Linked DNA regions of Gimesia maris. The main gene of each other region encodes a partner of the protein of the gene in region 2 in a complex. Links are inferred from orthologs where the notes say so. Each region holds a gene or a part of one and is shown on either strand. Other genes may lie near its edges.

Region 1 (4,991 bases), 670 kb from region 2 along the record:
CCCGGCAGAAAGCCCCGATGGACGGCCCGGTGTCAGCCTCATGTTCTTCGCCTTCGGCCAGTCCGCCCTGGAAAAAGCCGTCACCAACCGCGTGGGACAATGCATCCTCACCTGCCCCACCACTGCCTGTTACTCGGGCTATACCCCGGAAGATCCGGAAAAGAACATTGCCTTAGGCAGCCAGCTTCGTTTTTTTGGAGACGGTTTCCAGGTCTCGAAGAAGTGGGGAGATCGCAGACTCTGGCGCGTGCCCGTGATGGATGGAGAGTTTGTCTGCGAAGATCAGACGGGTACATTCAAGGGGGTCGCCGGCGGTAACCTCTTAATCTGTGCCACCGATCAGAAAAGCGGGCTTCTGGCGACAGAAGCAGCCGTCTCTGCGATGCAGCAGGTCGAGCTCACTATTCTTCCCTTCCCCGGCGGCATCGTCCGCAGCGGCAGCAAAGTCGGCTCCCGCTATTCAAAACTCAAGGCCAGTACCAACGATGCCTATTGCCCGACTTTACAGGCACAGACAACTTCGGATCTGCCGGAGGGAACCGGTTGCGTCTACGAAATTGTCATCGATGGTGCAGCATTTGAACCCGTGCAACAGGCAATGAAGTCAGGTCTGCATACCGTCTGTCAGCAACCGGGGATCCTCCAGATTACCGCCGGTAACTATGGCGGTAAACTGGGGAAACATCATTTCCATCTCAAAGACCTGATTGACCGCCCGTAGACGTTACTCTTCTTCCCGAAAACTTTCGGAAATCAGCATCTCCTGCTCAAACTGATGACTGCGTCCTGAACCGGTTGCCGGACTGGCACTTGCCGGACGATAAACGCCTTTCAATGGATGGCGACCAAACAGATTGCCTTTGAAGCGACAATACATGAACCGCCAGGCCCCCATGTTTTCCGGTTCTTCCTGGACCCAGTACACTGGAGTCCCTTCCGGATACGGAGCCAGCGCCTGTTTCAGTTCCTCTTTGGGAACCGGGTAAAGCTGTTCCATCCGGATAATGGCCACATCGTCCCGTTCAGCCTGTTTACGGTGCTCACTCAAATCGTAGTAGATTTTACCGGTACACAGCAGAACCCGTTTGACCTTTTTCGGGTTCAGGTCTGTGGTGTCGCCGATCACTTTGATGAATGACCCTGAACTCATCGACTTGAAGCTGGAAACCGCGTCACGATGCCGAAGCAGACTCTTGGGAGTCATCACAATTAAGGGCTTCCGCCATTTGCGGATCATCTGACGACGCAGCAGATGGAAAAACTGATCCGGCGTCGTAGGCATCGCGATCTGGATATTACTTTCCGCCGCCAGTTGCAGAAAACGCTCGAAGCGGGCACTGGAGTGTTCCGGCCCCTGACCTTCAAATCCGTGAGGCAACAGCATCACCATGCCGCTGTAACGCTGCCATTTATCTTCCGCGCTCACAATAAACTGATCGATAATCACCTGGGCCGCGTTACAGAAATCACCAAACTGCGCTTCCCAGATAATCAGACCATCAGGACAGTCCAGACTGTAACCATAATCAAAGCCGAGAACGCCTGCTTCAGAAAGCGGGCTGTTCACAAACTCGACCGGCCCCTGTCCTTCGACCAGGTGTTTCAGGGGAGTAAATTTTTTACCGTTTTTAACATCATGCAGCACGGCATGACGATGACTGAATGTGCCCCGCTGTGCATCCTGACCGCTGACCCGGATGCGATAGCCTTCTGTCAGCAGGGAGGCAAATGCCAGGGCCTCAGCCGTTCCCCAGTCGATCTTCCGCTCCCCCTCTGCCATCTCCTTACGGATATTCAGCAGTCGCTGGATCTTCTTGTGAGGCGTAAAGTTATCGGGGACCTCTGTCTGCTTCAGCAACAGGTTCACCAGGCTCTTCTCGGGAATTCCGGTATCAATCTGGTCTGCCGGTAACTCGCGACCGCCCCGGTATCCAGCCCAGATGCCTGCCGGCAGTTCCACCGTATGCGGATAATTCTCGACCCGGGCCGCTGACAGTTCGGACTCCAGGTGAGAAACACTTTCATCCTGCAGCCGGTCTCCGTCTTCTTTGGTCACAGACTTCCGTTCCAGCATGCGCTGCAGAAAACTGTCTCGCACTGAAGGACGCTTATTGATGATGTCGTACATCAGGGGCTGCGTGAATGCCGGCTCATCCCCTTCATTGTGTCCCCGGCGACGATAGCAATACATGTCGATCACGACATCGCGGTGGAATTCTTTGCGGAAATCCATCGCCAGCCGGACCACCTGGGCAACCGCTTCCGGATCTTCGCCATTCACATGAAATATGGGAATCTGCAACATCTTTGCCACGTCTGTCGCGTAGGTGGAAGAACGGCTCTGTGCCGGATCCGTTGTGAAACCAATCTGGTTATTCACGACAACATGAATGGTACCACCGGTTCGATAGCCCCGCAGCTCACTCAGGTTCAGGCTCTCCTGGACAACCCCTTCCCCGGCAAAAGCAGCATCACCGTGAATCAGCAGGACCATCCCCTTGGTTCGATCAATATTGGACCAGCGATCCTGCTTGGCACGCATCCGGCCCATCGCGACCGGGTTTACGAATTCCAGGTGGCTCGGGTTGAAACAGAGCGTCAGGTGCACGTTGTGCCCGGATTCGGTCATCCAGTCGGAACTGTATCCCAGGTGATATTTCACATCGCCTCGGCCCACACTCATTTCGGGGACAGAGTCTTCGTATTCGCGGAAAATTTCGCGTGGTTTTTTCCCCATGATGTTGGTCAGAACATTCAGGCGGCCCCGGTGTGCCATTCCGAACACAATTTCATCTACGCCCTGCTCACCCGCTTTTTCAATCGCCAGATCCAGCAGCGGAATCAGGCTCTCGGCCCCTTCCAGCGAGAAACTTTTCAGGCCGACATATTTTTTCTGGATGAACTCTTCAAACACAACGGCATCAGTCAACCGGCGCAGAATCCGCAACGATTCGGGACGCTCGAACTTCAGGAAGTTCGCGGTACTTTCCATCCGGTTCTGCAGCCACTTCCGCACACGCAGACTGTCGATGTGCATAAACTGCGCACCAATCGATCGGCAGTAAGTATTTCTTAACCACTGAATCATCTCGCGCAGGGTGCGCTGCTTCGGACCACCAAATGTCGACGTCGAAAAGACGCGATCGTAATCCCGTTCAGAGAAATCATAGAACTCAGGCATCAACTCGGGAGGCGTGGCCCGTTTCTTTCCCAAGGGATCCAGTGAAGCCAGAATGTGACCACGCACACGGTAATTACGAATCAACTGGTCCAGGCGCTCCTGACGATCGGCGATTTTCATCGTCTGGCGGTCCATACCCTCCCGTTCCTGTCTGCCAGGAGGGTTGAACATGGTATGGCGTTTGAAGGAGGGCCCGAAATTCGGTTTGCGGCTCCGGGTCATCTTCTGCGGGAACTTCGAGAAATAGTCACGCCATTCCTGGGAGACAGAGCTCGGCGACTCCAGATAGCTCGTGTACAGCGACTCCACGAAGGTTAACGATTCCGAGCTTAAATCGTTGACTATTTCTTCTGGAAGTTGATTGTCAGAGTGCCCATTGCCTTCAGAGTAATACGAAGCTGAATCTGGTTTATCAAGCATTTTGCCCTCTCCGGGCTTAATTATGAATCCGGACAGGGCAGGCACAGTGTCAACTCGACACGCAGGGAGAATGCTCTGTCGCGAATACAGGTTTAAAACATGTTTCTTTTACATTACCGTATTAGATCAGAGATTTAAAGCTCTGTACTCTAGCAGACTTGCGCTGTCCGAAAGAAAGTTACCAAAGTCGATTTCACTTTCCTACTCAACCGCTGCCATACTTTTATCCAAATCTTCAGGAAAAACCGGAAAATCGGGATTCAACCCTCTGACAGACCATTACATGCATTATTCGACCATTCCCTTCCCGACAACAGCAAAAAAAAACCGGCTCCGATGTCCAGGACATCGGGCCGGCGGGTAGGCTTGATCTTTCGTGATTGTAACCTGCAATCGTTTCCCATGGCAACGGGAATCAAGACAATCACTGCATTCAGACCAGTGGAATGTCATTTTGAAATATCGGGTTGAATAGATATCGCAGGCTGCGACTACGGAGCACCTGAACAATCCCCCCAACCCTCAATTTCCAGCTCGACAAAGCACTATGTCTGCTGACGAACAACTCGTTTACGGATATCTGTTTCCAGAACACCAAAGGCCTGCTCATGACGCTGTAAAGCCATTGAGAGAGCGCTCAAGAGACGCTTGGCGGTGTAATGATTCAGAATGATCCGCTGACCAACACTGATCTCTGTGTTTGCTGGATCCAGTGGCTGAGGATTCAGACCCAGGTCCAGAATCAATTCTTCTGGAGTACTGGATACGCGACAGAAGTTGGCGTAGCTGGCAGTCACATTGTCGTCATTCACTTTGACCTGTTGCTGCTGTGCTGGAGCCTGTGCTGCTTCTGCTGCAGGTTCTGTTGTCTCTTCAGCTGGTTTGTCATCTTTCTTAGCACTCACGCTTTTTTTCTCCTCAATGTGATACAAAAATCATAAGAAGTAACTGGTTCCAGAAATATGGGACCTGAACTGATTTGAAATGAACCTCACCACTCAACTTCGGCAGTTCACCCCGAAATAACTTGACTGATTTGCCCTGACTGATCTCAAGACACCTGAAACATACCATCGCTGTGTTCAGCATTCAAGAACAGAAAGCAAAGTCTTTAAAAGTCTTGAAACACAGCCTGTAAGCGTTTACGAAAATGAGTGCATGTTGACTAAACGCAACCTGATAACCCATCTCCCCTACAGCTTCCAGACCCTGATGTATCAAGAAAAAAGGCCCTGATGCCAGCACTCGCATACACACCAGGGCCTGAAAGTCACGCAGATTGTTTAAAGTATAGGACCTGCCCAGTCTGAGAAGACATCGTCGAAGTCAGCATCGATTTCTTCACTCAGCCCCGCCAGATCCAGGTCACCGGATTCCAGATCAACCAGAT
Region 2 (4,579 bases):
CGCCCCCAACGATCTGGTCATCGATCAGACGGGAGGCATCTACTTCACAGATCCTCATTTCCGGGCCCCTGAACCACTGCCACAGGGTAAAGTTGCCGTCTATTACCGCGCCGCGGATGGCGAAGTGACTCGCCTGGTGGACGATCTGGCAGCCCCGAATGGCGTGATTCTTTCTCCCGACGAAAAGACACTGTACGTGATTCCGAGTATGTCGAAAGAAATGTGGGCCTATCCTGTAACCTCTCCTGGTAAAATCGGCAAAGGCCGTGTTTTCTGCAGCCTGAAGCAGGAACCTGGGACACCCGAACCGGGCAGAGGCGGCGATGGTCTGACGATCGATACCAAGGGAAATCTCTATATTACCTCGGGGTTGGGACTGCAGGTCTTCTCTCCTGAAGGGAAACTGCTGGGCATTATAGAAGTCCCTGAAAAACCGGCCAATGTGACATTTGGCGGAAAAGATAATGCGAGTCTGTTCATTACCGCACGCACTTCGCTGTATCGCGTGGACACCAAAGCCAAAGGGCACCGTTTCCCTGGTAAATCCTCATGATGCCGGCAATACAACTGATGCGACTTGTTCCATCTGGTTCGATAATGAGTGAACCGGGATAAACTAAACGCTGGTCTGGCTGAAAAGCCGATAAAAAGACCAGCGTTTTTTTGTGGAAACAGGCTAATCCACAGGATGTGGTCTGTTTCGCTCGATTCCGTTCAAAAATTTTTCCTGATTATCATCTTCCCTGTACGCGGGAATTGTGCTGGCTTTCTTAAGAAGTCATAATCAAAACTGCTGTTCGCAAATTGAAGAAAATCATCTGAAATAAGTCTGAAAACATACGTTTTTTCCCCGTGACTCGGTTGGAGTATAGTGTCCGATGTCTGTTGAAATTAAAGTCCCCTCGGTGGGGGAATCCATCTCCGAAGTCCAAATCGGAGCCTGGCACGCTGCAGAAGGTAAATGGGTCGCTCAGGACAGTGAAATTGTCGAGCTCGAAACCGATAAAGCCACCTTCGATGTTCCCGCCCCGATGGATGGGATCATTATCGAAATACTGAAAAAAACCGGGGAGATGGCAGCCGTTGGTGAAGTCATCGGTTATCTGGAAGAAGCGGAACGCCCCGCAGGAGTTGAAGAGCCTGCCCCGGAAAAGAGTCCGGCCAAAGCAGAAGCGGCGCCTGCTCCCGCTGCCAGTCAATCCGCGTCCACCGGATCCGGCGAACGCGTCATGCCGGCAGCCGCTCGTGTGATGGCAGAAAAAGGATTGAGCCCGGCGGATGTCAAAGGGACAGGTCCGGGAGGACGCATCCTGAAAGAGGACGCCCTCAACTATCAGGCGTCCAGCGGTTCAGACAACGGTGCCTATCGCGAAGAAGAAATTGTTCCCATGAGTCCCATCCGCAAAAAAATTGCGGAACGACTTGTCGAAGCCCAGTCCAACGCAGCCCTGCTGACAACGTTCAACGAAGTGGACATGTCGGCCGTGATGGAACTGCGGACCAAATACAAAGACATGTTTCTCAAGAAGTTTGATGTCAAACTGGGTTTCATGTCATTTTTCGTCAAAGCCGTCGTGGATGGCTTGAACCAGTATCCACAAATCAATGCCGAAATTCGCGGCACCGATCTGGTCTTCCGCAACTACTATGACATCGGGATTGCTGTCGGCGGCGGAAAAGGCCTGGTCGTTCCCATTCTGCGAAATGCAGAGCGACTCAGTTTTGCGGACATCGAACTCAAAATCAACGACTTCGGCCAACGTGCCAAAGCGAATAAAATCAGCCTCGAAGAACTTCAGGGGGGCACCTTCACGATCACCAATGGTGGCGTGTACGGATCATTGCTTTCCACTCCGATTGTGAACCCGCCTCAAAGTGGCGTGCTCGGCATGCATGGAATTCAGGAACGTCCTGTCGCCATTAATGGCCAGGTCGTGATTCGTCCCATGATGTATATCGCTTTGACGTACGATCACCGTGTCGTAGACGGCAGAGAAGCTGTGGTCTTCCTCAAACGAGTCAAAGAAGTCCTGGAAGAACCATCACGCATGCTGATGGAAGTCTGAGAATCAAACGCACATCTTAAGAGGTTTGGAAAGGTTTCCTGCCACTGCAGGAAAATGAGAAAATGAACCACGATCTGGTTATTATCGGTGCTGGTCCCGGTGGTTATATTGCAGCAATCCGTGCTGCTCAACTGGGCTTGAATGTCGCCTGTATCGAAAAAGAACGCATGCTCGGTGGCACCTGTCTGCGAGTCGGCTGCATCCCCAGTAAAGCGCTGCTCGAATCGAGTGAGCTGTATAAAGAAGCAGAACACACTTTCAAAGATCGCGGCATCAACGTCGGCTCGCTGTCGCTCGACCTCGAAAAGATGTTGAGTCAGAAAAACCGAACCGTCAAAACCATGGGCGGCGGCATCGACTCGCTGTTCAAGAAAAACAAAATCACCCGCTATTCCGGTCACGCCACGATCACCGCTCCCGGAAAAGTCTCTGTGAATAATGGTGACGAAACAACCGAGCTGGAAGCCAAATACATTCTGATTGCCACCGGCAGTGAACCTTCCACCTTGCCAGGAATCGAACTCGACGGCGATCGTGTCGGTACAAGTACAGAAGCGCTTTCCTACGAACAGGTTCCCAAACATCTCGTCGTGATTGGCGGCGGTGTAATCGGCCTGGAACTCGGGGCCGTCTGGAGCCGCCTGGGAGCGAAAGTCACCGTGCTGGAATACCTGGATCGCATCCTGCCTACCACGGACCTGGAAATCGCCAAAGAGGCACAGAAGATCTTCGAAAAACAGGGGATTGAATTCCAGCTGGGCTGCCGGGTGACCGGAGTGAAAGCCAACAAAAAGACCTGTGATGTTGAAATTGCCGACGCCAAGTCTATCCGTTGCGACCGGGTTCTCGTCGCAGTGGGGCGACGTCCCAATACGGACAACCTGGGTCTGGAAGAAATCGGGATCGCCTTGGATAAACGAGGGTTTATCCCGGTCGACGCCCATTACGAAACCGCCGTCAAAGGCATCTTCGCCATAGGCGATGTTATCGGCGGCGCCATGCTGGCACATAAAGCGGAAGACGAAGGAGTCGCATTTTCCGAACGCCTGGTGACAGGTTATGGACACGTTAATTACGATGCGATTCCCAGTGTTGCCTATACCAATCCGGAAATCGCCGCCGTCGGAAAAACAGAAGAACAACTGAAAGAGGAAGGCATCGAGTACCGTAAAGGGGTCTTTCCCTTTATCGCCAACGGACGCGCCCGTGCGATGGGGCAGACAGAAGGCAAAGTCAAGATGCTGGCGGACAAGCAGACAGATCGTGTGTTAGGTGTTCACATCCTCGGACCGCGCGCGGGAGACCTGATCGCCGAATGTGCCGTCGCCATGGAATTTGGTGCCAGCAGCGAAGATATCGCCCGCTGCTGCCATGCCCATCCGACGCTGGCAGAAGCGGTTAAAGAAGCAGCACTGGCGGTCGATAAACGGGCCCTCAACTTCTGAGATGTCTGATATTCGCTGTCATTTTTCCGACACGACACTCTCGACTCCTGCTGAAAATCTGGCACTCGACGAGAGCCTGTTGTATCAGATTAATCAGCAGGACTCTCTGGGCTGCCTGAGAATCTGGGAAGTGGATCAATACGCGGTTGTTCTGGGCAGTTCGAACCAGGTTGCTGAAAATGTGAACCAGGCGGCCTGCCTGCAGGATCAGATTCCCGTACTCCGTCGTTGTACTGGTGGCGGAACCGTATTGCTGGGCCCGGGCTGTTTTATCTATTCGTTGTTTCTGCGCATCACTGCCGAGCAGCACCTGGCAGGCATCGAAGCGACCACGCGGGAAATATTGAGACGTATCTCCGGGACTCTCAATCAACTCAAACCGGAACGGTCTGTTGAAGTGCGTGGCATCAGCGATCTGACCGTTGAGGGACACAAATTTTCCGGGAACTCTCAACGGTGGTTAACCACCACGCTCCTGCATCATGGTACGATTCTCTACGACTTCGACCTGGAACGCATTCCCCGGTATCTGACCAGTCCCGAACGGGAGCCTGACTATCGATCCCATCGTGACCATCTGGAGTTTGTCACCAATTATGAGATCAATCCTACTCAACTCAGAGACGCGCTGATCGAAACCTGGCAGGCATCAGAGCCTGAACCCGTACTGCCCTGCGAACGTGTGCAGCAGTTGGTACAGGAAAAATATGCGACGGAGAACTGGAATCTCCGCCGCTGAATCAGGACAATGCTTCCTGAATGGGTTGTTCGTGCTCTTCGACCTCAACAGTCGAAAAATGATCTTCAATGACCCTCATTTTTTTCCAGTGCCCTGCCTGGAAGCGAATCAGATACCCGAATCCCAACACGCCGATATACGCCGTACAGGCAGTCCAGCTGCCAAAGATTTTTTCATCCGCATACTTCCAGATCAGAAATGTCGGTATGACCATGATGGCCCAGCCTGTAATCAGTGAATAGATCATGCAGAACCGGGTATCGCCGGCTCCGCGAATCGCCGATCCGAAGATCACTGCCAATGCGTCAAAAAATGAAAATAATGCAGCA

Evidence for each region.
Region 1: odhB (region 2) and GmarT_RS19065 share a complex: the UniProt entries of both Escherichia coli proteins name them as parts of the 2-oxoglutarate dehydrogenase (OGDH) complex. The link is inferred for Gimesia maris from one-to-one orthologs.

The regions. Positions count from the first base shown.
Region 1 is NZ_CP042910.1:5,173,055-5,178,045, forward strand. Bases 525-3,908 are described here. They hold GmarT_RS19065 (2-oxoglutarate dehydrogenase E1 component), read right to left. Parts: upstream 3,602-3,908; coding sequence 725-3,601; downstream 525-724. Other genes in these bases: fhcD (formylmethanofuran--tetrahydromethanopterin N-formyltransferase), read left to right, coding at 525-721. In the rest of the region: more of fhcD, read left to right, coding at 1-524; GmarT_RS19070 (DUF3467 domain-containing protein), read right to left, coding at 4,147-4,506; GmarT_RS19075 (beta strand repeat-containing protein), read right to left, coding at 4,885-4,991. UniProt on the Escherichia coli protein: E1 component of the 2-oxoglutarate dehydrogenase (OGDH) complex which catalyzes the decarboxylation of 2-oxoglutarate, the first step in the conversion of 2-oxoglutarate to succinyl-CoA and CO(2).
Region 2 is NZ_CP042910.1:5,845,124-5,849,702, forward strand. What follows is about bases 1-2,972. They hold odhB (2-oxoglutarate dehydrogenase complex dihydrolipoyllysine-residue succinyltransferase), read left to right. Parts: upstream 1-878; coding sequence 879-2,066; downstream 2,067-2,972. Other genes in these bases: GmarT_RS21670 (SMP-30/gluconolactonase/LRE family protein), read left to right, coding at 1-553; lpdA (dihydrolipoyl dehydrogenase), read left to right, coding at 2,129-2,972. Outside these bases: more of lpdA, read left to right, coding at 2,973-3,511; GmarT_RS21685 (lipoate--protein ligase family protein), read left to right, coding at 3,513-4,250; GmarT_RS21690 (MATE family efflux transporter), read right to left, coding at 4,252-4,579. UniProt on the Escherichia coli protein: E2 component of the 2-oxoglutarate dehydrogenase (OGDH) complex which catalyzes the second step in the conversion of 2-oxoglutarate to succinyl-CoA and CO(2).